4 regions of the Novosphingobium sp. 9U genome follow, and region 1 is predicted to be linked to each of the others. Evidence: predicted binding sites of a transcription regulator. Region 1 holds the regulator's gene; each other region holds the start of a gene.
What was found. Region 1 encodes LexA, which represses DNA repair genes until DNA is damaged. Its sites were predicted from a motif close to GTTCCNCNCTTGTTCT; they were not measured.
Positions count from the first base shown of each region.

Region 1 (5,303 bases):
GCCGAGGACATCGCGGGTGCCGTGCTCGCCATGCGTGCGCGGATGATCCCGGTGGCGGCGCCCGCCAACGCGATCGACGTCTGCGGCACCGGCGGCGATGGCCAGCACAGCCTCAACGTATCAACGGCCGTCGCGATCGTCGTGGCGGCGTGCGGCGTGCCGGTTGCGAAGCACGGCAACCGCGCGGCCTCGTCCAAGGCTGGCGGCGCCGACACGCTGGAAGCACTCGGCCTCGACCTCGACCGCGCCAGCGAGCGAGCGGAGGAGACGCTGGCAGACATGGGCCTGGCGTTCCTGTTCGCGCAAAAGCACCATCCCGCGCTCGCCCGTATCGCTCCGATCCGCAAGGCCATTGGCAAGCGCACCATCTTCAACCTGACCGGTCCGCTCGCCAACCCGGCCGGCGTAACCCGCCAACTCGTCGGCGTCGCCAACCCCGTCTACGTCCCGATCTATCGCGATGCGATGGCGATGGTCGGCACTGGCGCCGCCCTCGTCGTCGGCGGCGAAGAGGGCCTGGATGAGCTCTCGATCGATGGCGCCAGCGTCGTCGCCGCTCTCAATTGTGCCGACGTCGCAACCCGCATCACCCCGGCTGACGCCGGTCTCGCCAGCCACCCGCTGGAGGAACTGCGCGGCGGCGACGCTGCCTACAACGCAGCCGCCCTGCGCCGATTGCTCGATGGCGAGCCCGGCGCCTATCGCGACGCGGTGCTGTTCAACGCCGCCGCCGCGCTGATCCTGGCGGGCGAGGCAAGCGACTGGCGCGATGGTGTCGAGGAGGCCGCCGAGATCATCGACAAAGGGCTCGCCAAGTCGCTGCTCGACTGCTGGATCCAGACCACCTCCAGCTAACCCCAGCATCTCAGCGGAAATATCGATGTCCGACAAGCTTTCCGAAATCTGCGCCACCAAGCGCGAGGAAGTCACGCAGCGGCAAGGTTATGCGACGATCGCCGACCTCGACGCGCGCGCGACCGAGCAGACCGCACCGCGCGGCTTTCGCCGGGCACTTGAGGCCAAGGCCGGTTCAGGCTTCGCTCTGATTGCAGAGATCAAGAAAGCTTCGCCGTCCAAAGGCTTGATCCGCGACGATTTTCGTCCTGCAGAGCACGCGCTCGCCTACCAGCACGGCGGTGCAGCCTGCCTTTCGGTCCTGACCGACGCTCCGTACTTCCAGGGCCATGAAGACTACCTGATGGACGCGCGCGCAGCCTGCGATCTGCCGGTCTTGCGCAAGGACTTCATGATCGATCCCTGGCAGGTCGCCGAGGCTCGATCCATCGGGGCCGACGCGATCCTGATCATCGTCGCGGCGCTCGACGACACGCAAATGGTGGAGATCGAAGCGGCAGCGATCGAGCGTGGCATGGACGTCCTCGTCGAAGTTCACAATGAGAATGAGATGGACCGTGCTAACGGTTTGAAATCGCGCCTCATCGGCGTCAACAATCGCGATCTCAAGCGCTTCGCCACCGATGTCGCCACCACCGAGCGCCTCGCCCCACTCGCGCCCCAAGGCACGCTGCTGGTGAGCGAAAGCGGGATCAACAGCCACGCCGATCTCCAGCGCCTGGCCACCTGCGGCGCCCGCACCTTCCTCGTGGGCGAGAGCCTCATGCGCCAGCCCGATATCGAGGCTGCCACCCGCACCCTGCTGTTCGGCTGAGCTGCGAACGCCCTGTCCTACAGCGACACGCTCTGGCATGAGACCGGCATGACTCGCCTCGACGCCATCGCCTGCCCTGCCGAAGACCTGGAATCGGCGGAAATACTTTGCTTCTGGACACCGGCAATTGCGGCAACTGGCGCATGAGCAAGTCGCTGACCCACATCGACGCCGAAGGCACTGCGCGCATGGTCGACGTCGGCGCCAAGGCTGAAACGCAGCGCCTCGCAGTCGCTTCGGGGCGCATCCGCATGAGCGCCGAGGCGCTTGCCGCCATCCGCGCTGGCGACGCGCCCAAGGGCGATGTGCTGGGCACTGCCCGGATCGCCGGAATCATGGCCGCCAAGCGCACCGGGGATCTCATTCCCATGTGTCACCCTCTGGCGATCGACGCGGTCAATCTCGACTTCGCCTTCGAGGATGACGCCGTGCGCGCGACCGCCACCGTTTCGCTGACGGGTAGGACGGGCGTCGAGATGGAGGCGATCACCGCCGTCACCATCGCGCTCGTCACCGTCTACGACATGGCGAAGGCGCTCGACAAAGCGATGGTAATCGAAGGCGTGCGCCTGATCGAGAAGCGCGGCGGCAAGTCGGGCCACTGGCGCGCACCGTCAGCATGACTCGCGATCCACCGATCCCGCTGGAGGAGGCGCAGGCCCAACTTCTCGCGCTGGCGAGACCTATGCCGATCGAGCGTGTCGATGCCGACAGCGCGCTCGGCCGCTATCTCGCCGAACCGCTCCATGCCCGCCGAACGCAGCCGCCGGTCGCACTGTCCGCGATGGATGGCTATGCCGTGACCGAGGGCGATCTGGCCGGCCCGTGGCAGGTGATCGGCGAGAGTGCTGCGGGACATCCCTTTTCCGGCACTTTTGAGCCGGGCGAGGCGATCCGCATCTCTACCGGAGCGGTGCTGCCGACCGGCGCAGGTGCCGTCATCCTGCAGGAGGATCTCGCACGCGAAGGCGATCGCCTGACGCTTACCGGCGAGCCGCCCAGGCCTGCACACAAGCACATCCGGCCGTGCGGGATGGACTTCTCGGCCGGCGCCGAGGTTCTGCCGGTCGGCACCCGCATCGGCCCGGCGCAGCTCGCCCTGGCGATCAGCGCGGGCCACGCCTATGTCCCCGTCCGGCGGCGTCCCCGCGTCCTGGTTATGGACAGCGGTGACGAGCTGGCGGCCGATCCCGAAGATTGCGGCGCGCACCAAATCCCGGCCAGCAATGGCGCGATGCTTGCTTCGATGGCGCGCTCGGTCGCCTGCGACGTGCGCCGTATCGGCCCGGTACGCGATACCATGGACGCGCTCGCCGCCGCCTTTGCGCAAGGCGACGATGCCGACGTGATCGTCACCAGCGGCGGCGCATCGGTCGGCGACCATGACCTCGTGCGCCCTGCGTTGGAAGCGTGGGGCGCGCAGATCGGCTTCTGGCGCGTCGCGATCAAGCCCGGCAAACCGATCCTCGTGGCGACCCGGGAGGCCGGCGGCCGGCGCCAGATCATCCTGGGGTTGCCCGGCAATCCGGTCTCCAGCCACGTCACTGCGTACTTGTTCATGCTTCCGCTGCTGCGCGCTCTGTTCGGGGCGGCAGCGCCCCTGCCCCGGTCCGTGACGATGCGCCTGGCCGCACCGCTGCCCGCCAACGGCGGACGCCGGGCGTTCCTGCGCGCGGTCTGGGCCGACGATCTCGTTACCCCGCAGCAACTGCAGGACAGCAGCGCGCTGGCGTCGCTCGCGGCCAGCAATGTCCTTATCGATCGACCCGCAAATGCCGAGCCGGCGGCGGCTGGGGACGCCGTCCGGGCGTACTGGCTCGAAAATGGCGGGACGGCTTGACGACACCATTTTTGTTGCTTAATTGTTCGCCAATTGTTCACGAGAAGAACGCCTGAGGAGGCGGCGGACATGTTGACACGTAAGCAGCACGAATTGCTCCGGTTCATCCAGGTCCGCCTTGAGGAGACGGGCATCTCTCCCAGCTTCGAGGAGATGAAGGAGGCGCTGGATCTCAAGTCCAAGTCGGGCGTACACCGCCTGATCTCCGCACTGGAGGAACGCGGCTTCATCCGGCGCCTGCCCAACCGGGCGCGGGCGCTCGAAGTGCTCAAGCAGCCAGAAAATTTGGGTGCTCGCCCGCCGGCGCCACGTGCTGCTGCGAATACCACCGCCGCGAACAGCAACGATGCGGCGCGGCCGCGTGCGGCGGCTCCGCAGCCTGCGAACGATGTGATAGAGATTCCACTCCACGGCCGCATCGCTGCCGGTGTTCCGATCGAAGCGCTTGAGGGGCAGACCACCCTACCCGTTCCTGCCGCCTTGCTGGGTGCCGGTGAGCACTACGCACTGGAGGTTTCGGGCGATTCTATGATCGAAGCGGGCATCCTGGACGGTGACTTTGCTTTGGTGAAGCGCACCAGCACTGCACGCGATGGCGAGATCGTGGTCGCGCTCGTGCATGGCGAGGAAGCGACGCTCAAGTACTTGCGGCGCGAGAACGGGATGGTGTGCCTCGATCCCGCGAACGCCGCGTATGAGCCGCAGATCTACCGCACCGGTGACGTCGAGGTTCAGGGCAAGCTCGCCGGGCTGCTGCGCCGCTACAACTGAGTGGTGCGCTGATCTCCGGGTCAGCCCGGCGGTTTGGCCGGCGATGCTGGTGTGGCAGTCGGGCGAGGTCGCTTAGGCCTGTCCTCGACCACGCGCCACCAGCCATGATCGCCTTCGCCCTCGGCTACGGTGCGGACATGCGGCGCGCTCAAGTCGATGGCGAGGCCGCCTGTGCGGGCCAGCAGATTGCGATCGGCCTTGAGCCAGCGAGGCTGGCAACTGCGCGGAAGCCAACGATCCGCGACGACCAGGTCGACCCGCTCGCAGACCGCCGCCAGGGATCGTTCGGGGAGCACACCGTGCCCGAGTGTTAGCAACAGCCGCCATTCGCGGCCGCCCCGGGCTACCACAATCACGCAAGCATCGGAATTGCACCGCGCGCCCGGCCATGACGAAATGAGGACAGGCGCGCCGCTCATCCCAGCGATCTCGGTCAGGTTGTCGCGTACGAAGTCGCTCCTGGTCTCGCGCAAAATGTACAGGGTGGTGCCGTCGCCGGACATCAGACCGACATGCCGGCCATCCGAGGACACCAGCACATCGGCGGGGCGAGCGGCAAGCAGCAGGGCCACGCCGGCGCAAACAGGAAGCAGCCCAAGCCAGCGCACCTTGCTGCTCCACAATCCCAGCCAGAGTGCCCCGGCCACGAACAGCGCGAGCGCTTCACCGCCGAATGCCGGCATCACGGTCACCGACCCGGGCCTGCTCGCAACCCAGTGCGCGATGCCGGTCAGCAAGGCTACCGATTGGCTCGCGATCCACCATGCCGGTGCGCCCAGACCGACGACGTCGAGTACCAGCGCACCGAGCACCGCGGGCATGATCACCAGCGTCGTCAACGGGATGGCGACGATGTTGGCCAAAGCGCCGTAGAGTCCCGCGCGATGAAAATGGTACAAGCCGATCGGCATCAACGCCAACTCAATGACGACACCGGTGAGCAGCAGAATCGCGAGATGACGAAGTGCCCGCAGCAGCAGGCTCTCCTCGCGGGGCGCGATGAACGCGCGGATCGGTGCCGCA
Region 1 covers NZ_LR732469.1:1,510,807-1,516,109, forward strand. Annotated here, with positions in the region: gene trpD (anthranilate phosphoribosyltransferase) at 1-855, shown strand, start outside; gene trpC (indole-3-glycerol phosphate synthase TrpC) at 881-1,669, shown strand; gene moaC (cyclic pyranopterin monophosphate synthase MoaC) at 1,813-2,292, shown strand; gene glp (gephyrin-like molybdotransferase Glp) at 2,289-3,509, shown strand; gene lexA (transcriptional repressor LexA) at 3,579-4,280, shown strand; gene GV044_RS06995 (ComEC/Rec2 family competence protein) at 4,301-5,303, opposite strand, start outside.

Region 2 (5,303 bases), 390 kb from region 1:
CCATGCCGGCGCGACTTGTCCTTCCCGGCACGGGGAGGGGGACCGCGCGGAGCGTGGTGGAGGGGAGTCTCAGCCTAGCGCGACTTGGCCGGCAAGCTTGTGCGAGGTGGCGAGTCCCCACCACCCCTCCCCGTGCCGGGGAGGACAGCTGGGGGCGAGAGCAGCTGCCGCGACTTGCTGAGATCCTCCCCTGCAAGGGGAGGTGGCGCGCACGCAGTGCGTGACGGAGGGGTCGTCACCGCTGGCGTAGCGCGCGGAGAAAGGATTACACCCCTCCGTCAGCCGCTACGCGTCTGCCACCTCCCCCGTCGACAAGCTAAGGACAGGCTTGCTGGGGAGGATCTGGACATGGCTCATCGCCCGCCGGCGAGCGCGGGATAACGCCAAGGGTGATCAACAGGTCGGACGATGAAGCGGCCGGCGCTGCCCTGGCGACAGGGTTGGCTCGCGCTTCCAGTCTCGCGAATGTCCGGCGTGGGAAGGCGTAAGCGCCACCGGCTCGGCCCTGATCCACGAAGCACCGGCGAGACGGGCTCGCAGCTGATCGCCGGCCTCTCGTGAGAGAGCAAAGCTTCGTAGGGTTGCAGACGCCCGTCTAAGCGCCGGCCGCGGTGGTTGCGGGCAAGAGCGACAGGCCTGAAAGCCGCTCGTCTGCATCCGACCTGCCGCCCCTCTTAACCCATATGGTTCTAAATGTCAAGCTACAAGATCCTCCCCTGCAAGGGGAGGTGGCGCGCACGCAATGCGTGACGGAGTCACCGCTCACGTAGTGCGCTGAGGAGAGGACAACACCCCTCCACCACTGCCTATAGCGGCGGTCCCCCTCCCCTTGCAGGAGGATCTCGTATGGTTTCAGCGATTAGTCAGCCGCTGCGCCTCACCTCACTGGCAGGCGAGGCACTCATCGTAGTCGGTCGTCTCGCCGATCTCGAACTTCGGCGCCTCGGGCGTGTTGTCCGCCTCCACCCCGCCGGCGAACCCGGCGCGCTGGACCGACTTCGAGCGCAGGTAATACAGCGACTTGATGCCCTTCTCCCAGGCCTGGAAGTGGAGCATCATCAGGTCCCACTTGTCGACATCTGCCGGGATGTAGAGGTTCAGCGACTGCGCCTGGTCGATATACGGCGTGCGGTCGGCGGCGAACTCGAGCAGCCAGCGCTGGTCGATCTCGAAGCTGGTCTTGTAGACCGCCTTTTCTTCCGGCGAGAGGAAGTCGAGGTGCTGCACCGAGCCGCCATGCTCCAGGATCGAGTTCCACACGTTGGTGGAGTCCTTGGACTTGGAGGCGAGCAGCTTCTCCAGGTACGGATTCTTCACCACGAAGCTGCCCGAGAGCGTCTTGTGGGTGTAGATGTTCGCCGGGATCGGCTCGATGCACGCGGACGTGCCGCCGCAGATGATGCTGATCGACGCGGTCGGCGCGATCGCCATCTTGCAGCTGAAGCGCTCCATCACGCCCACGTCCGCCGCGTCGGGGCAGGGGCCGCGCTCGTTCGCCAGCAGCATCGAGGCCTCGTTGGCCTTCTGGTTGATGTATTGGAACATCTGCAGGTTCAGCGCCTTGGCCATCGCACTTTCGAAGCCGATGCCGCGCTTCTGCAGGTACGAGTGGAAGCCCATCACGCCCATGCCGACAGACCGCTCGCGCGCGGCCGAGTACTTGGCGCGCGCCATCTCGTCAGGCGCGCGGTCGATGTAGTCCTGCAGCACGTTGTCGAGGAAACGCAGCACGTCCTCGATCACGTGCTTCTCGCCCTTCCACTCGTCCCAGGTTTCCAGATTAAGCGAGGAGAGGCAGCACACCGCGGTGCGATCGTTGCCGAGGTGATCGCGCCCCGTGGGCAGCGTGATTTCCGAGCACAAGTTCGAGGTGCTGACCTTGAGGCCAAGCTCGCGATGGTGGCGCGGCATCATGCGGTTCACGGTGTCGTTGAACACGATGTAGGGCTCGCCGGTGGCAAGCCGCGTCTCGACCAGCTTCTGGAACAGCGCGCGAGCATCGACCTTGCCGCGCACCGAGCCATCCTTGGGGCTGCGTAGCGCGAACTCGGCGCCATCGCGCACGGCGGCCATGAACTCGTCGGTCAGCAGCACGCCGTGGTGCAGGTTCAGCGCCTTGCGGTTGAAGTCGCCCGAGGGTTTGCGGATCTCGAGGAACTCCTCGATCTCGGGGTGCGAGACGTCGAGGTAGCAAGCGGCCGAACCACGGCGCAGCGAACCCTGGCTGATCGCCAGCGTCAGCGAATCCATCACGCGCACGAAGGGGATGATGCCGCTGGTCTTGCCGTTGAGGCCGACCGGCTCGCCGATGCCGCGCACCGCGCCCCAGTATGTGCCGATGCCGCCGCCGCGGCTGGCGAGCCAGACGTTCTCGTTCCAGGTGGCGACGATGCCTTCGAGGCTGTCGTCCACTGAGTTCAGGTAGCACGAGATCGGCAGGCCGCGCCCCGTGCCGCCGTTCGACAGCACCGGCGTCGCCGGCATGAACCACAGCTTCGAGATGTAGTCGTAGAGCCGCTGGGCATGGCCCTCGTCATCGGCATAGGCGTCGGCAACGCGGGCGAAGAGGTCCTGGTACTTCTCGCCCGGCAGCAGGTAGCGGTCGTCCAGCGTGTCCTTGCCGAACTCGGTCAGCAGCGCATCGCGCGACGCGTCGGTCACCACGTTGAAGCGGCGGGCGTGGATGGTCTTGGAGTCGTCCGGCTTCTTCGCCGGCGCCTCGGCTACGAGCGCAGCCGTCGCCTCATCGCTCTTGTCCATGGCAATCACCTTCGTGACCTTGGGCTCGGCAGCCTTGGCAGCCGGCTTCTCGGCAAATGTCAGCTCGGTCTGATCGGCATCCACGGTGTCTATCAGCCCTTCGTTGCCCGTCCTGAAGTCCACGTCGCGTACCCCTTGCTGGCGATCTCGCCATTATCTGCAGTTCGAATCGCGAGGAGCCCAGCGTAGCACCGGCACAAAACAGGAACAACGCTCCTGCCGTGCTGATGCAAAGGCTGCTGCGCCCCTGTTCACGCCAATGTTCTCGCCCAGCAAGTTGCCGTTCCCAGCCGCTTGCTTGAATCTAGGTGTTGAGCCCCCCGGATCAACTGCCCACAACCCATAGTGCCCGATTGAATCTTCGGTGCAAGTGGCGGGCCGCCGAACGGATCGGAGGCGCGGCTGTGCACTCTCGCACCGCGACGCGCCGGAAGTCCTTGGCTGGATTGATACGCAAGAGGGAAATGCCCCGCTCAGCGTGATTCTTTTTCCACATTCCTGAGCGCCAAAACGAATCAGGCTTGCGGCGAGTTGAATCATCCCGTGCGGTTGCAGGCTGCTGTCCTCCCCGTCCCCCGGGGGACAAGTGAGCCATACGTCATCAAGCCCGCGTCCGCGGCAGGCCCAACGCCCGCTCGGCGATCATGGAGCGGTGGATTTCGCTGGTGCCGGCGTAGATCGTGGTGCCATGCGCGTGGCGGTAGGCGGTGTTGACGTAATCCGCTGCACCGTCGCGCTTCGACAGCGACAAGGGCGCGGTGAGGTCGAGCAGGTCGGAGCCGTCCTCCAGGAACTTCTCGGAGGTGAAGACCTTGGCCATCGGGCCGCAGGCGGGCAGGTCCTGCTTCTCCTCGGCGCTCCACAGCGAGCGCAAGACCAGCATCTCGCCGACCATGTGGTGCGCGTGCGCCTTGGCGAGGCGGACTTGCGCAGGGGCATCCTCGATCAGCGGCTTGCCGGCCAGCCGGATTTCACGCGCGAGGTCCTCGGCCATGCGGATCAGCATGCCATGGGCCTTGGTGAAGCCGCCGCCGCCGTGCTCCAGCTCCAGCGCGGCGCTCATCGCGCGCACGCCGCCGTCGACGGGGCCGATGCGCCAGGTGTCCGGTACCTTCACATTATCGTAGAAGGTCACGTTGGTGCGCTCGTCCTGAAAGGTGTGAACCGGTTGCACCTCGATGCCCTCGGCCTTCAAGGGCAGGATGAACATGGTGAGGCCCTTGTGCTTGGCCGCGTCCGGGTTGGTGCGGCACAGCATCAGCACGTAGTCGGCCAAGTTGGCGCCGCTGGTGAACATCTTGGTGCCGTCGATCCGCCAGCCGTTGCCCTCCGGTGTCGCCTTGGTCTGCGCCGAGAACACGTCCGAGCCCGAGCCCGGCTCGGAATAGCCGAGCGAGCAGACTGCCTCGCCGGCGAGGATCTTCGCCAGCACCTCGGCCTTGAGCTCGTCCGTCCCGAACTTGTCGATCATGGCGGCGGCCAGCATCGTCGTGCCCTTGGCATGGCCCGACCAGCCATGCTCCTCCCACACCTCCGACACGGCGTGGCGCGCGTAGGGGCTGGCGCTGCGTCCGCCTTGTTCTGGCGGCAGCTCGGGGAACAGCAGGCCAGCCTCGGCGAGCTTCTTGTGCACCACTGGATGGTGCCCGTCCCACGAGTAATGCGCATGCGCCTTCAGCTCGGGCGTCAGGGTCTCCTGGAAGAACCGGTCGACTTCGGCGGCGAGCGCGCGGGCATCCTCGCCCAGGTCGAAGTCGATCGAGACCGGGCCGACATCGGGCAGCACCGCCGCCTCACCCGCGTAGAGGCGACGTCCCGCTTCCTCCAGCAGGCGCGCGGGATCGCCCCAGATCAACGCCGTGGCCTTGGCGCGCAAGTTGTAGAGGTGGATGTCGTACTCGGTCGTCAGGCCATAGCCGCCGAAGGTGCGCAAGCTCTGGATCGCCGCGGTGCTGGCGGTGCGGGCCGCCCACCATAGCGCCAGCGGCATCACGGCGCTCGCGCGCGGGTCGCCTGTCGCGACCATGTGGATCGCCTTCCAGGCGAAGGCGCGGCCACCCTCGATCTCGGTGATGAAGTTGGCGAGCGGGTGGCTCATCGCCTGGAAGGTGCCGATCGGCACGCCGAACGCCTTGCGCTCGCAGGCATAAGCGGCGGCGAGCCGCACCGCCTCGCGCGCCAAGCCGAGCAGATGGCAGGCGGTGAGCAGCTTCCACTCCTCCAGCGCGGCGGCGAACAGCGCCAGCGCCTCGGGACCGGAGGCGAGCACGGTCTGGGTGGCGCGGCCGAGGTCGACCTCGGCGATGCCGTTGGCGGCCAGCGACTCGTCGACGCGGCGGTGAGCATCGGCAGGCGTGATCAGCACCAGGTCGTCGCCGCGCCGCGCGATCACCAGGTCGGCGCGGTCGCCGCCGTTCAGCCACTGCACCGGCTCTTGCGCGATGTCGCGGAAGGCCAGCGTCGCCACCTGCTCGCCCGCGATCACCGCGTCGATGCCCTCGCCGCTGGTAAGCGCGATCAGGCGGGCGGCTAGGATCGATTCG
Region 2 covers NZ_LR732469.1:1,895,965-1,901,267, forward strand. Annotated here, with positions in the region: gene GV044_RS08850 (ribonucleoside-diphosphate reductase subunit alpha) at 883-2,823, opposite strand; gene GV044_RS08855 (acyl-CoA dehydrogenase family protein) at 3,362-5,303, opposite strand, start outside.
Region 2: a site for LexA is predicted at 2,954-2,969, ahead of GV044_RS08850 (ribonucleoside-diphosphate reductase subunit alpha). Genes of this name have one in related genera too.

Region 3 (5,303 bases), 1.3 Mb from region 1:
GCTCGAAGCTTGGGGTGCCCACTTGCAACAGCTGCACGGCCCCGGAGTGTTCCTCGGGAGTCCTGCAAGATTTGAGGGCCTTATCGAGCGCCGCGCGCTCGGCAAATCGGCAGGCGAGCTCGGCAGTGCTGATGTACCCGCCGCCGGAGCAATCTTTGATCTTCAGGTGCTGCCGCGACGTGGGCTCATGCGACACGGCAGCACGGCGCAAGCGGGCCGTCGCCAAGGCAGACAACAGCTCGTCGGCCCGTGCATCCCGGTCGCCATTCTTCAGGCGCATTTCAGAGAGCAACGTCGCTTAAGTGCGCGTCAGAATAGCGAGGCATGAAAAGGCCTTTCAGAGGGGAACGGTCAGGCGGTGGTAGGTGTCCGCCAGGATGGACTTGATCGCAGCACGTCGACGGTCTCGAGCCTCACGGCACTTGCGACAGTCGGACGTGCGCCGGTCAGGCTTGGACCGGTCCATGTAGAAGCGTTGGAGCGGCTGCGCCGTGGAGCACACGAAACACCACTTGAACCCCGGCGGGACCGGGACAGGGACATTGCGGCGGGGCATGTCAGGATGAGGGCGTAAAGGCCCCAAAACGGACCGTGGGAGAGCGGAAGGTGCGCCGAGGGTAGTCTTACCTACCGCGCCCTTTCACCCCTCACTTTCAATCCGTTTTGGAGCCTTTACTGCTTACGAGCCAAAGGCTGCGCTCGAACAGGATAGAGCGCGCACGGCACGCCTAGACAGCCAGCGACCTGTTCTCGCCACGTACCAGGAACGAGCGGGTCGTAGACGCACTCCTTGCACTTGGCGTCGATGGCCGCACGCAGGGAAGCCCGAGGGCTGTTCGTGGTCATGTTTCGCGATTGAAGAAGTGCGCACGGTGGGCGCAGTCGACGTAGGTCGTTTGCGTCAGGCCATTGCCGAGGTCGACCTCGACCACGTCTTCCGGCGGCAAAGCGCCGCGAAAGCGGCTGAAGTCGTTCCCGTCCAGGTCGTCGGTCTCCGACTTCCAGCTGGTCACGTGAGTGGGGGTATCAGGCATGAGGGTCTTTCGTGTGCCCCTCCAGGCGGACCTAGAGGGGCTTGAGGTTGCTTAGGGTCAGCCCCTGCCGATGCCCGGCTTGAACTCGCCAGGGTCCAGAAGGGGTCTGCGGAGGTCAGCCGGGGACGGCTCGGGGGTGGTGGGTTCTGGTGGGGGCGCTGGGGGCTCCGGCAGTCGTCGAAGGACCGGCGCGGGCTCGGCAGGGAGCCGGAGAATCGGAGTCCCCATATCGACCCGCACCAACCCGTCCGGCAGTGTCGTCTCGGACTGCTGGTGCCGCTCAGCGAAGTGGCCGGAGGCGGGATCGTAAGGGTTCGGCCCGGTGTCGATGGGTCGACGTGGTCGGCTCACCCATCCCCGTGATGGGGAGTAGTGGGCCATTAGCCGAGATGGTTGCGGCGATTGCTCGCGAAGGCGCTGGCAAGACGTTCGATCTCTTCTTCTTCCAGCTTCCCAGCCGCACGCTCTTTCGCTGCCGACATGATGCGCAGCTGCGATTGCACAGCCTTGTGGTCCTGCACCGCCTGGTAGCGCGCACGTTGCAACCGGCGGTCGCCCTCGACGCCATCCAGCGCCCCGATGTGACGGACGATCTCCGCATGCCGCAGTTCTAAAGCGCGTCGGTTAGGACCGTCGACGCTGTAGACAGGCTTATTCACCTTGCCGCCCGTGTCCGGATCGTCGACCACATCCCATCGGGTCACGTCACCCAGCTGGGTCATGATGCCATCGGCTTCGCCTTGGAGTTTTTCCAGGTCCCGCTGGAGGTCGAAGGCTGCTCGCTGGTACGCGTTGGCACCCGCGCCGAGACCCAAGCGCACCCGCAGGCCCAGCGAATTCTTGCGCATGGCCTCAAGTGCCAGTTCGCTTTCCTTGCGGTCCCGAGCCTCTCCTGCCGGAATGCCGACGAGCTTCTGTTCGACCTCCGCGCGCATGCCATCGGGAAGCATTCGCGCGGTGAAACGCTCAGGCGTCTTGAACCCGCCTTCCCCACTGATGGGGCTCGGCGTGTTGTACGGGTCGAAGTTGGTGATGGAGTCCGCGAGTTCCTGATCTTCAGGCGCGATGTCGTAAGACTCGAGCGTGACGTTGCTGCCGGTGGTGTCGGCGGTCAGAGGAGCGAGGGGAGTTTCGTCAATGTGCATGGGTAGGCTTTCGCAAGAACGCGCCTCACCCGAAGGTTATCTGAGAGAGGCGCAAGGATGCTGGCAGACGCCAGCGGTGGGCCATCGGGCCAGGAGGGGCACGACGGGTCTTTGCTTCACCGCGAGGTGAAGCGAAGCTGATGGGGTGTGGTGCGCCCTAGCGTGCCCCTCCGGACACCAGAGCGCACCACAAGGGACCTCGACCCGTTCGACGACGGGGAGGTCTACCTATATCGAATTCGTGATTACCCGACGTACCATCAGCCGAGTATTATGTTCTGAAGCGCTTACCGGCTTCAACGAGCGCGCGCTCGATGTCGATGTTCATGTTACACGGCTATGCAGCAGCGCATCCATGATGTACTTCATTGATGTTTACAGGGGGGAAACATGTTAAAGAAGGTATGCTTTGCTGCATTGTTTCTAACGCCGACGTTGGCTTCGGCGCAAACACGCGAGCAACTCCGGCAGCAGCTAGAAGAAACTCGCGCTCAAATCAGAGAGGCCGAGGCCGCCGGGGTTGACCCGGCTGTGATTGCATCTTTGCGCGAGACCATGAATGACGTTGAGCAGTCGCTCAATGAGGACGATCAAGCAGAGGCGGAGCTTGCACAGCAGCCGCAGCCAGCCCTTTCATCGGACACCACAGCGCCCACGACGCAGGAGAAGGCCGCTACTGCCGAGAAGATACCATACGAGATCGGCGGGTCTCTGGGGCTGCTAGTCATGGTGCCCCTAGTTCCGGAGAGTGAGAACGCAGCTGTGCAGCTCCACACCAACTTCTTCTACTGTGGAGGAGATATAAAGCTTTCCTACTCGCTCCAGCCAGTACCGACGCGAAATCTGCACGAAGTTCAGTTCCGCGGCATGATCACAGCGCCTGACGGCTCGCGGGTTCCGTTCGATTTCGGCTCTGCTAGACATGTAGAGGGGCATCATCTTGGTTGTGGTTCGCAAGCGCGCACCGTCGACCACATAAGTAGGTTTGGCGACGTCGCAAAATACTCAGCTATGCTCGACGGCCTCCGAGGTAGCGAAGTTAATTACATCAAGACGTTCCTAGGCAAGTTCTTCGTCTCGCCGTACCCGGCCCCCTGGCCTCCAGGAACAATTGGTGCGCCGATGCAGAAGCCGTGAGCGTCAGCCGGAACTGTCGTCCGCCGTCTCCCTTCAGCCCATACGCCATCTACAATCAATCGAGCCCCTCACCAACACGTTGCCAGCATGGGACGGCTTAGATTTGACCCAAAGTTCCTCTCTTCCAAGGGTGGGTGATATTTCGAGAAAACGAGAAAGGGTAGGCCGACGCCTCTGATCTTGACGAATGTTCCGCATTCGTTCCATAGAAGGGGCATGCCCGCGCTCGACACTCACACCCTCTCCGAAGCCATCCTAGCTGCTCCTCCGTGGGCTCTTATAGGCGTTACAATGCCAGATGAGCGGATGCGGCTGAGGGCTGCCGATGGGCTTGCCCAGGCCATTGTGGAGCAGCTGGAGCAGGAGGAAGACGAGGGCGGGCCGGAGCAGCTTGTGCTCCCCATCTAGCCGATGATGCGCGGCTTCGACGCTGTAGCCTTGGTCACACCGGAACTAAGCTGATCTGCGCGGGCATCGCACTCACGCGCAAGGTCCTTCAGGCGGTTGATAGTCAAAGGGTCGCCGGCGCTTGTCACTAGACGGCGACACCTTGCAGCCATTGCGCGGAGAGTGCCGGGTTCGTCTTCAATCACCAATGCCTCCCACCTTAACAATGATTAAAGTCGGATGCGGACGAGATGGTTCCGGTGATCACTAGTAATTGGAGGAAAGGAGCGGGTGGTGGTATCCTGCCCCTCTCCCTCCTGTATCCTGAGGCGTCCTATGGTCTTCCGCAAGACACGAGAGAACACCGCAGTCACCCTACCGCTGGACGTGGTGCTGGAGTTGATCAAGGGGACGAGGGGAGAGCCCGTGTCTTTTGGGACAATGGCTCTGCTCCAGGTAGATGTGGGACACGCCATCTGCAGCCTGCCGGTGGAGCCTGAGGTGGCTGAGTCTATCTTCAGGGAGACCTTCGGCTGCGAGGTCTCCTAAGGTATACCCTAAGATATAACCCGCCCCCGAGGATGGGTGATAATTCGAGAGCCTGCCGAGGCAACGTCACCCACGCCCATATTCCGAATGATTTCACGGCCCCTCGGCGTCAGGCGGAACTGTCGCCTGCCGTTCCCTTTCAGGCTCCGCTCTGTCAACAACCAGCCGAGCCCCATCTCCGACGACCTGCGCTCCGCGAGGAACAGCTTGCAGCTCTGCCTGAGGCTCTTTGTCCCGAGGTTCGGTGCTTTTGCCTCGAAGTCCGCGAAGGTAGCCGGTGCGCCCTCTAGGTCAGCCTGGGCGACCGCGAGGAAGAACCCCACTTGCCCCAGCGTCACCCGGTCGGGAGCATCGGCAGCATTAGGCAGCATGGCTCTAGCAAGTGCGGCGAAGTCATGCAGGCGGGTGCGCAGCAGCTTATCGAAACCGTCTCTGGCCATCTCCGTCGACTACACGCAGGCTTGATGCTCTACAGTGGTCCAGACGCAAGTTGCTTAGCCCGGCGCGGCCTGCGTTGCGTGTCGAAGCTTGCTCCGAGGGGAACACGCCCTGAATAGCGACTGCAGAACGACTTTCAGGCGGCCCGCCGGGCGGTGCTAGGGGCGGCAGAGTTCCCCATGATCACAGCAATCGTACCTTCGGCAGCGTCTAGGCATGCGCGATACAGCTTCCTGCCACCAACCTCGATGACCTCGGTGCAATTGGCGTCCACCATCTCCTCTAGGCGACGGCGGATTGTGTCTGTTGAATATGCGCCGCAAAGCCGGTCAGCTATGTATTGGACGTTGGTCCACGGGTTTGAGGTGTAGAAGACCTCCGCGAGTGCAATGCCAATTTCTAGACGGCATGCGTGTCCTGCGGCTCCAACCCACACGCGTCGGAGCGCCTGGGTAGCAGCAAGCTTTTCGCGGGCGGCCCGGTGGCACCTTTCGCGCTCGCGCAACTGATCACAATTGAGCCGCATTCCCGTTCCCCCGTCCTACGGCTACTCTGAATAACCGATACGTTACCCTAAGTCACTGAAAATGAACGTCCATTAACCCGAATAGCC
Region 3 covers NZ_LR732469.1:178,711-184,013, forward strand. Annotated here, with positions in the region: gene GV044_RS00805 (hypothetical protein) at 1-280, opposite strand, end outside; gene GV044_RS00810 (hypothetical protein) at 843-1,034, opposite strand; gene GV044_RS00815 (hypothetical protein) at 1,415-2,179, opposite strand; gene GV044_RS00820 (hypothetical protein) at 2,735-3,316, shown strand; gene GV044_RS00825 (DUF6771 family protein) at 3,533-3,724, shown strand.
Region 3: a site for LexA is predicted at 3,506-3,521, ahead of GV044_RS00825 (DUF6771 family protein). Genes of this name have one in related genera too.

Region 4 (5,303 bases), 380 kb from region 1:
TGGCCCGCCAGCAACCGCGCCAAGGCGCTGGGCTGGCGCGTTGCGAGGAAGCTCGGAGCGGGCTGAGTTGCCGCAATTGCCGGTGTCCTGAGGAAACTCAGATCCTCCCCTGCAAGGGGAGGGGGACCGCCGCAGGCGGTGGAGGGGTGTAACCCCCTCGTCCGAGCACTTCGCCAGCGGTGACACCCCTCCGTCAGCCGCTGACGCGCCTGCCACCTCCCCCACAGGGGGAGGACCTTGCAACCCCAGCTCCATCGACTTGTACTCCATCGGCGGATCGTTGCGGTAGACCGGGTCGTTCCAGTCCGGCACCCGGTCCCATTCGTCGCGCTCGTCCTCGCAGCCCCATTCCTCCGCCTCGTCGACCACCTCGACCCAGTCGGGGAACACCTCCCGGCTCTCGGCGGCGACTGCGGTGTCGACGGCGGCGCAGGCGCGTGGGTGCCAGGCGTCCCACTCGGCGAGCGGGGCGTCGAACCAGGACGTGTAGAGCGTTTCAGGCTCATCCGCCTTCGTGGCGAGTGCGGCGTCGAACTCCTCGCGCCATTGCCGGTGCGCGTCGTTGTAGGCGCGATCGGCCGTCCGGTTGGCCCAGACCTCGCGCGCATGGGGGAGCAGCGGGTCGGGATCGGCCCAGGTCTCGCCGTGATCGCGCAAGCCCTCCTCCGGCCCCTCGCCCGCGACGGTGGCGAGCAGTTCGTCGAAGCGCTCGGCGTGCAAGCCCGCGTCCTCCGCCTCCGCCGCCTTGTCGAGCCGCGCAAGGTGGGCGAGCAGCAGGCGCGCGTCATACCGCGTCTTCACGCCGACCCGCTCGCCCCGGAACCACACCTGTTCCTCGATCCCGTCGATTGCCTGCGTGGCGAGCACTTGCGCTGCGACTTCGCGCGCGAGCACCAGCGCCGCCGCCCAGGCCGCCCGGAACGGCCGCTCCCGCCGCCGCACGAGATAGGCCGACTGGTGCGTCATCCCCACCCGCGCCGCCGAGGCGCGCACGTTCCCCGTCTCGGCCAGATGATGCAAAAACGCCGCCTTGCGCGCCGGCGTCCAGGAGTTGTGATTGCGAGCAGGCGGAGCGGTGGCGAGCCCCTCCTCTTCGGGGGAGGGGCTGGGGTTGGGGCTCTCCCCAGGCGCAGCGCCGGAGCCTCCTGCGCGCGATGGTGCGCAGTCATCCCCCGGCAACCCGATATCCCGATCGGCGGGGATCCACCCCCGCCCGAATGAGGTAGGACCTCGCGCCGGAGTGCCGTCCCCAGCCTCATGCACCCCGGAGCCACCGGACGCCCGAGCGCCGAGGCCCTGCGGATTGAATGTGTCGAACATGGTTCACCTCGCGAGCAAGAGCGACCTCGACTCGCCGCCCAACGGCGCGCCGAGGTGAACCAGGTTGGTTATATTACATCAGGGGCTGTAGGAAAATGGTTTTTGTACAAGCGGCAGACGTTCCAAGTGCGACTATGTTCTTGCCTTGTTCCGTAGTCTTGACGCAAAAGCGCTTGCCAACTGTGGACAAGTAGTCCCGCCGTTCTGTGGATAGTGAAAGGTCAACGCTCGTTGGCACTCCAAGTTTGGCGTACGCGGGCGCGAGGATTTGTGAGATTATATAGGATGGATGATCAACGGAGTATTCAAGCGCCCGTGACCTCAGCCCCTTATGATATCAAGGGCTTGGCGAACTTGCTTCTCGACTGGGCAGACGCCGAGAGCATCACAATGACCCCTATGAAGCTCCAGAAGCTTCTATATTTCTGTCATGCAGACTATTTGCGGGCGATGGGGAAACCTCTGGTCCGTCAAGATTTCGAAGCCTGGGATTACGGACCGGTTGAACCTAGCGTCTTCGCCGAATTTAAGAGTAGCAGCAAGTCGCCGATAAAGACCCGCGCCATGCAGTTCGTTCCGGCTACTGGCGAACGAGTTCTTGCTGAGCCGAAGGTTGATGATAGCGACCTTAAGTTACTACGGTCATTATACAACATCTACAAGCACGCGAGTGCGACCGCTCTATCGGATCTTTCACATGAAACGCGTGGTCCTTGGGCTGTGGCCCGCCACTTGTTTAACGAAGGCCGGAATGCAGATCGGCGAATGTCAGCAAAGTTAATTATTCGTTATCACCAGCGGGGCCCGCTCAGCTGATTGACAAATCCGTTCCCGATCTGTTTTCTGTAGGCAGATCGGAGAGTGTGTTTATGTCCCGCTCGAATGCGCCCCTGGCATTGTCTGTTGCGAATGTGACAGAGCCTGGTGACGTTGAAGCTACAGCCTCCAAAATTATGGAACTCGACAAGGGCGGGTTCGGCTTTAGTCACGACTTCACCTGGGATCTAATGCCGAAAGCACTTCGAGGTATCTTCGAGCCGGCTGCGATCCGACAGATGATTTTGGCTCGCCCACGCCGGATCATAGATTGCGTCGTCGCGCTTTTCGAACTCGGTATCTCACGTCCGGTGGAAGGTAGATCCTTTGCTGATTTTCCTGACGCCGGGCTGCGTAGCATCAGCATGATCGAATGGGGACCTAATATCCTTGTTCGAGTCAAGGCAGCTTGCTGGTATGTCAATGACCGAGGGCAGCCAGTCATACCGCTACTTCAACCCCGAAAAGCTCCACTAAGCATAGAGAAACGTGCTGTATACCTAGCCTTAGGACGACAAGCGCACTGCAAGGGGGACTGGATCGCTGCTCGTACAGAATTGATTGATCTGTCTTCTGAAGGCCGCAACGAAGTTCAGGCGGTTGTGACGTCTGAAGACGATTTACCTCACATTTCTGATGAACTCCTTGGAGAGTACGTGAGGACCTATGTCGCTGCGAAGAAGATGGCTGACGCGGTCAAGGTCGAACGCCCGAAAAAGCCCAAGGATCGAGGCATGGGAGATTTGTTCCCCCCTGCAGAATGAGCTTGATGACTAGTTGAATCGTCAACAATGACTGACTTCGACCTCATCTTCGCCCTGCTCAGCCTGCTGCTCGGCCTCTCGATCGCCGAGCTGCTGAGTGGTTTTGCGCGCATCCTGCGGCTGCAGGCGCGGCAGCGGGCGGCGGCGAAGGGGGCGCTCAGGGTCAACGATGCCGACGATGCGCCGCCGCCGGTGCGGGTGGGGCTGCTGGTTCCGCTGCTCGGGGCCTTCGTGCTGCTCGACCAGCTCTCGTTCTTCACCGCCGCCTATGCCTATCGCAACGCGATCCCGGCCAACATGTTCTGGCTGCTGGCGATCACCCTGGTGGTGGGCGGCTACTACGTCGTTGCCACGCTGATCTTTCCCGAGGAGCCGGGCGACTGGCCCGACTTTGACCGCTACTACGACGAGCACAATCGCGTGGTGCTGGGCTTCGCGCTGTTCACGCAAGGGGCGCAGCTGCTGATGAACGCGCTGGTGCCCCGCGCCGAAAAGGGCGTGCTCGACACCGCACCGACACCGCCGGCGCTGCTGGCGTTCATGCTGGTGCTGGTCTTCGCCACCTTCCCGCTGCTGATCGCGACTTATCGCGCGCGCAACCGGCGCACCAATGCGGTGCTGCTCGGCACCCTCGTCGGCCAGCGCCTGCTGATCGCCGCGCTCAGCCTGTGGCTTGCGCCCAAGGGGATGGCGTAGAGCTCTGCGCTGCGGCGATCACACGGAGCGTCGCTCGCTTCGATTTCTGGGAGCGCGAGGGCGATGGCCCTCGCATCTTCCTGTTTGTCTCCGCGTCTACGTGAACCGTCCTTCTCCGGCGTTCGCACGAGAGGGCGCGGCATGGCGGAACCGGTCCCGGATCAAGTCCGGGACGACGGGCTCGGCTAGTCCGCGTTCACTCTGCCCTTCTCCAACAACGGCTTCAAATACCGCCCGGTAAAGCTTGCCGGGTTGGCCGCGACCTGCTCGGGCGTGCCGGTGGCGACGATCTCGCCGCCGCGGACGCCGCCTTCGGGGCCGAGGTCGATGATCCAGTCGGCCACCTTGATGACGTCGAGGTTGTGCTCGATCACCACCACCGAGTTGCCTTGGTCCACGAGGCGCTGGAGCACTTCGAGGAGCTTGCGCACGTCCTCGAAGTGCAGGCCGGTGGTCGGCTCGTCGAGGATGTAGAGCGTCTGCCCGGTGGAGCGGCGGGCGAGCTCCTTGGCGAGCTTCACGCGCTGCGCCTCGCCGCCCGACAGCGTGGTCGCCTGCTGGCCGACCTTGACGTAGCCCAGGCCCACTTCGTTCAGCATGTGCATGCGGTCGCGGATCGGGGGGACGGCCTTGAAGAACTCCTCGGCATCCTCGATCGTCATGTCGAGCACGTCGGCGATGGACTTGTCCTTGAACTTCACCTCCAGCGTCTCGCGGTTGTAGCGCTTTCCGTGGCACTCCTCGCACGTGACGTAGACGTCGGGCAGGAAGTGCATCTCGATCTTGATCAGGCCGTCGCCCTGGCACGCCTCGCAGCGGCCGCCCTTGACGTTGAAGCTGAAGCGCCCCGGCTTGTAGCCGCGCGCGGCGCTTTCGGGCAGGCCGGCGAACCAGTCGCGGATGATGGTGAAGGCGCCGGTGTAAGTCGCCGGGTTGGAGCGCGGGGTACGGCCGATCGGCGACTGGTCGATCTCGATGACCTTGTCGCAGTTCTCCAGCCCGGTGATCCTGTCGTGCGCGCCCGCGATCACCCGCGCGCCGTTGAGCTGACGCGAGGCGCCGGCCTGCAGCGTGTCGATGGTGAGCGAGCTCTTGCCAGAGCCCGACACGCCGGTGACGCAGCAGAAGGTGCCGAGCGGGAACTTGGCGGTCACCCCCTTGAGGTTGTTGGCGCGCGCGTTCTCGACGGTGACGAACTTCTTGTTGCCCTTGCGGCGCTTGGCCGGGACCTCGATCTCGCGCGTGCCGTTGAGGTAGGCGGCGGTGAGGCTGGTCTTGCTTTTCAGCACCTGCTTGAGCGTGCCTTCGGCCACCACCTCGCCGCCGTGGACGCCGGCGCCGGGGCCGAGGTCGACGATGTAGTCGGCGGCGCGGATCGCGTCCTCGTCATGCTCGACGACGATGACGGTGTTGCCCAGGTCGCGCAGGCGCTTGAGGGTGGCGAGCAGCATGTCGTTGTCGCGCTGGTGCAGGCCGATCGAGGGTTCGTCGAGCACGTAGAGCACGCCCGAGAGCCCCGAGCCGATCTGGCTGGCGAGGCGGATGCGCTGGCTCTCGCCGCCACTGAGAGTGCCGCTGGTGCGGTCGAGGTTCAGGTAGTCCAGCCCGACGTTGTTGAGGAAGCCCAGCCGCTCGTTGATCTCCTTGAGGATGGCCTTGGCGATCTGGCTCTGCTGCGGGGTGAGCTTGGCGTCCAGTTCGCCGAAC
Region 4 covers NZ_LR732469.1:1,128,141-1,133,443, reverse strand. Annotated here, with positions in the region: gene GV044_RS05155 (transcriptional regulator) at 1-66, shown strand, start outside; gene GV044_RS05150 (Panacea domain-containing protein) at 1,606-2,136, shown strand; gene GV044_RS05145 (hypothetical protein) at 2,274-2,900, shown strand; gene GV044_RS05140 (hypothetical protein) at 2,928-3,596, shown strand; gene uvrA (excinuclease ABC subunit UvrA) at 3,782-5,303, opposite strand, start outside.
Region 4: a site for LexA is predicted at 1,457-1,472, ahead of GV044_RS05150 (Panacea domain-containing protein). Genes of this name have one in related genera too.